DNA from 2 places in the Oceaniserpentilla sp. 4NH20-0058 genome. Region 1 is predicted to be linked to the other one. Evidence: predicted binding sites of a transcription regulator. Region 1 holds the regulator's gene; the other holds the start of a gene.
What was found. The regulator PhoB, encoded in region 1, activates phosphate uptake and scavenging genes when phosphate is short. The targets are predictions, from matches to a motif close to TGTCATANNNNTGTCANA.
Positions count from the first base shown of each region.

Region 2: a site for PhoB is predicted at 981-998, ahead of ABWV45_RS14630 (PA3496 family putative envelope integrity protein). Genes of this name have one in related genera too.

Region 1 covers NZ_BAABWE010000004.1:4,988-7,193, reverse strand. The annotation lists gene ubiA (4-hydroxybenzoate octaprenyltransferase) at 1-566, shown strand, start outside; gene phoB (phosphate regulon transcriptional regulator PhoB) at 672-1,370, shown strand; gene phoR (phosphate regulon sensor histidine kinase PhoR) at 1,404-2,206, shown strand, end outside.
Region 2 covers NZ_BAABWE010000012.1:58,202-60,407, forward strand. The annotation lists gene aroE (shikimate dehydrogenase) at 1-685, shown strand, start outside; gene ABWV45_RS14630 (PA3496 family putative envelope integrity protein) at 745-930, opposite strand; gene ABWV45_RS14635 (MurR/RpiR family transcriptional regulator) at 1,092-1,952, opposite strand; gene uvrD (DNA helicase II) at 2,095-2,206, shown strand, end outside.

The sequences.
Region 1 (2,206 bases):
CCGGCTTATGCTCCAGTGCTTTCATCTTGGTATTGTTTACCAATGAATTTACCCTGTATCTGTCGTTTGGGGGCTTAGCATTAGCTTTTTGTTATCCCTTTATGAAACGCTACACCCACTTACCACAAGTGGTGCTGGGTGCCGCCTTCGCTTGGGCAGTGCCAATGGCGTTTGCTGCTGAACAGAATGCATTACCCGACGTGGTGTGGCTGATTTATACCGCCACCGTCACTTGGACTGTGGTTTACGACACTCAATATGCCATGGTAGACCGTGATGATGACTTAAAAATTGGAGTGAAAAGTACCGCTATTTTATTCGGCGAAGCCGACAACATGATGATTGGCGTATTGCAGGTATTCACCCTAATTAGCTGGTTAATGATCGCTTCTAAAATTGCCGCCACTTGGCCTTTGTATCTAGCCATTGCCATCAGTGCCGGTATTTTTGTCTACCATCAATTTTTAACTAAAAACCGAGATCGGGATTTGTGTTTTAAAGCGTTTTTACACAATCATTGGGTCGGTGCCACCTTGTTTGCGGGCTTATTTTTACACTATTTATAAAAACTTACGGCCTTAATTGATATGCATCTTATGCTATGTCACATATCTGTCATACTTACGTTGTGTAATATGCTTGTCATTATTTAGAAATTTAGAGCAACCTCTATGAAGCAGCAGGGAAAAAAAATCCTCATCGTAGATGACGAAGCGTCCATCCGCGAAATGATTGCCGTGGCCTTAGAGATGGCCGGTTACGAGTGCCTAGAAGCCAGTAACACGCAAGACGCATACAGTATTATCGTCGATGAAAGTCCAGAAATGGTTCTACTTGATTGGATGCTACCAGGTACCAGCGGCTTAGAATTTGCCCGCCGCCTAAAGCGCGATGATCGCACCAACGAAACCCCTATTATTATGCTAACCGCCAAAGGCGAAGAAGATAATAAAATCTTGGGCCTAGAAGCCGGTGCGGATGATTACATCACCAAGCCGTTTTCACCTCGTGAGTTAGTGGCACGCCTAAAAGCGGTATTGCGTCGCAGTACCCCACAAGGTATGGAAGACCCAATCTCAGTTGAAGGTTTAATTTTAGACCCTGTTTGCCACCGTGTTAGTGCAAACGAGGCACCACTGGACATTGGCCCTACTGAATATCGCCTTTTACAGTTTTTCATGACCCACCAAGAGCGTGCTTATAGCCGAACTCAATTGCTGGACCAAGTCTGGGGTGGTAATGTTTACGTTGAAGAACGCACGGTAGATGTGCATATTCGTCGCTTACGTAAAGCTTTAGGTAACGAATTTGAACATTTAATCCAAACCGTTCGTGGTACAGGCTATCGTTTTTCTACCAAGGCCTCTTAACGTTCATTTGTATTTGTTTGGTGTTGTACTTATATGAAGCATGACTGGCGCTCAGCTATTCGTCGTTTAATTTTCAGCCTAGCCTTGGCGTTTGTCGTTGGCTGGCTTTTCAACAAGCTGACACTTGCCATCATGCTAACCCTTGCTGTGTACCTAACATGGCACTTACACCAGCTGTATAAGCTTCAACAGTGGCTCACTTCTCGCGGCGCAGATGAACCCCCAACCAGTCACGGGTTATGGGGCAGTATTTTTGATGATGTGTATCGTCTACAGCATCGCCATCAAAAGTCTAAAAACAAATTAAAAGCCATGCTTAAACGGGTTCAAGATAGCACATCAGCCTTGAAAGACGGGGTTTTGATGGTAGATAGCCATGGTAATTTAGAGTGGTGGAATCAAGCTGCCAATGCCCTATTAGGTTTGCAAAATAGCAAAGACATAGGCCAACCTATTACCAATTTAGTTCGTAATCCTGATTTCAAAGCGTACTTTGAAAAGGCCCACTATGAATCCCCTTTAGAAATGGCCAGCCCCATTAACCATGACGCAGTACTGCAATTTCACATCACCTTGTTTGGCCGTAAAGATCGCTTGATTGTGTGTCGCGACATTTCTCACCTGCATCAACTTGAGGCCATGCGCCAAGACTTTGTAGCCAATGCCAGCCATGAATTACGCACCCCTTTGACCGTCATATCTGGCTATTTAGAAACCTTTATTGAATACAAAGAGACACTACCCGCCCGCTGGGGCCGAGCACTCACTCAAATGCATGAGCAAAGTCAGCGCATGCAGAATTTAATCAACGATTTATTAGTGCTAAGTCGTTTAGA
Region 2 (2,206 bases), on a different contig from region 1:
GGTAAAAGACTTTTTTAAAGGACATGGTCGCGGTTTAAATATAACCGTACCGTTTAAAGAAAAAGCCTACCAACTTGCCAATAGTTTAACGCCAAGGGCGCAAACCGCAGAGGCGGTTAATACCTTGGTGCTGCAAGAAGACGGCACCATCATGGGAGATAATACAGACGGTGCTGGACTCGTTCGTGATTTAGTCATGAACCAAAAAGTAGATATTGCCGGAAAAAAACTATTAGTCATTGGCGCTGGTGGTGCGGTGCGTGGCATCTTACAGCCGTTTTTAGAACAAGCACCAGAAAGCATTACCATTGTGAATCGTACCTTTGAAAAAGCCCAACTATTAGCCAATAGCTTTGAAGAATACGGTGACATTAAGGCCAAGGGTTTTGACGAATTAACCGAACCATTTGATGTAATTATCAATGGCACGTCTGCCAGCCTAGCGGGAGAGCTACCTCCATTACCAGATGCTGTGATTGCACAACATACCTGTGTGTACGACATGATGTACGGCAAAGAACTCACACCATTTTTACAGTGGGCCCAGCAACAAGGGGCCGAAAAAGTCATTGATGGTTTGGGAATGCTGGTGGAGCAAGCGGCGGTAAGTTTTGAGATCTGGCGCGGGGTGAAACCCAACAGTATTGAAGTGCTGCAAGACTTGCGAGAGCATTTGTTGGCTTAATACATATGATAGGCCCGAACAATTCGGGCTTAATCATGGTTTGAATATTCGACTATTGATTAGTCGTCCATATCCCAGTAATCGTCCAATTGCATTTGTTTGCGTTCAAGGTGGGCCTCGATAGCTCGTCGAGCAACCAGTTTAGCGCTGGCTTCGGTTTTTTTGCACACAACGAGGTTTCCTTGCGTATCAAAATTAACAAGTTCTTCACTTGTTTTATCTTTGATGATTTCAGCTGCTTCCATGATACACCCTTTGATTACCTGTCTTATGACGGCTTATTGTTATTTGAAAAGGTGACATCAGCATGACAAACAACCAATAAAAAAACAATTGTTAAATATGGTCAAATGGTCAATTAATGAAAAATTAATATAAAACAATGAGTTTTGTTGGGAAGAAAGTACTACTTCTTTTCGTTGTGGCGTAACGAACTAATGCTATTTTTTACTTTTGCTAGGTGCTCATCGAATTCAGGGCCTTTACGTTGGGCTACACCGACAGCTAAACAGTCGATGACTAATAGATGAGCAATTCGAGACGTCATAGGGGTAAACACATCAGTGTCTTCATTTATATCCACATGAATGGGCAGATCCGCTAAGTCGGCTACAGGAGTATTCGGTGGTGATAAGCTAATGACATGGGCACCTTGTTGCTGCGCAATTACCATGGCGTGTAATAAATCTTTAGTGCGGCCACTTTGGCTAATGGCCACCACTACATCATTTTTATTTAACGTAACAGCGGACATGCATTGCATATGTGGGTCTGAATACGCCACGGTGGAAAACTGTAAACGGAAAAACTTATGCATGGCATCCATGGCTACCGCACCAGAAGCGCCAAAGCCGTAAAACTCAACCCGTTTTGAAATATTCATCGCATTAACCGCGGCAGATACTTGTTGCGAGTCTAAAAAATTACGGGTGTTGATGATCTGATTAATACTGGTATCAAAAATCTTTTTGATGATATCCGAACTGGTATCGTCTTCGGCAATGGCAAACTGACCAAGGCTATGGTGTACCGTATTGCTCTGTGCCATGCGTACTTTAAATGCCTGAAAACCGTTTAAGCCAAGGGCGCGACAAAAACGCACAATGGTGGGTTCGCTCACTTGCGCTTCTTGGGCTAGATCCACAATACGCATATGAATAACCGCATCCACATTTCCTAATACGTACTCAGCAACCTTTACCTCTGATTTACGCATAGAAGGCATGGCTTGACGAATATGATCAATAAAAGGGTTTTGAGTAGGCACAGTGGGCTCGGAACAAGATTTGGGGCAAGTATAGCCTAAAGTGATTTGTGTTCTGAACTGTTATTACTATGAATCATGATATAGACCTGCAACCTGCACGCCCCTCAGATATAATGCCCGCACATTTAAAAGACATGTATTTATGGACGTTACAGAATTACTTGATGGGCTAAACCCAGAACAGCGCGATGCAGTGGCCTCGCCACTAAATCATCAGCTTGTATTAGCGGGCGCGGGCTCGGGTAAGACCCGAG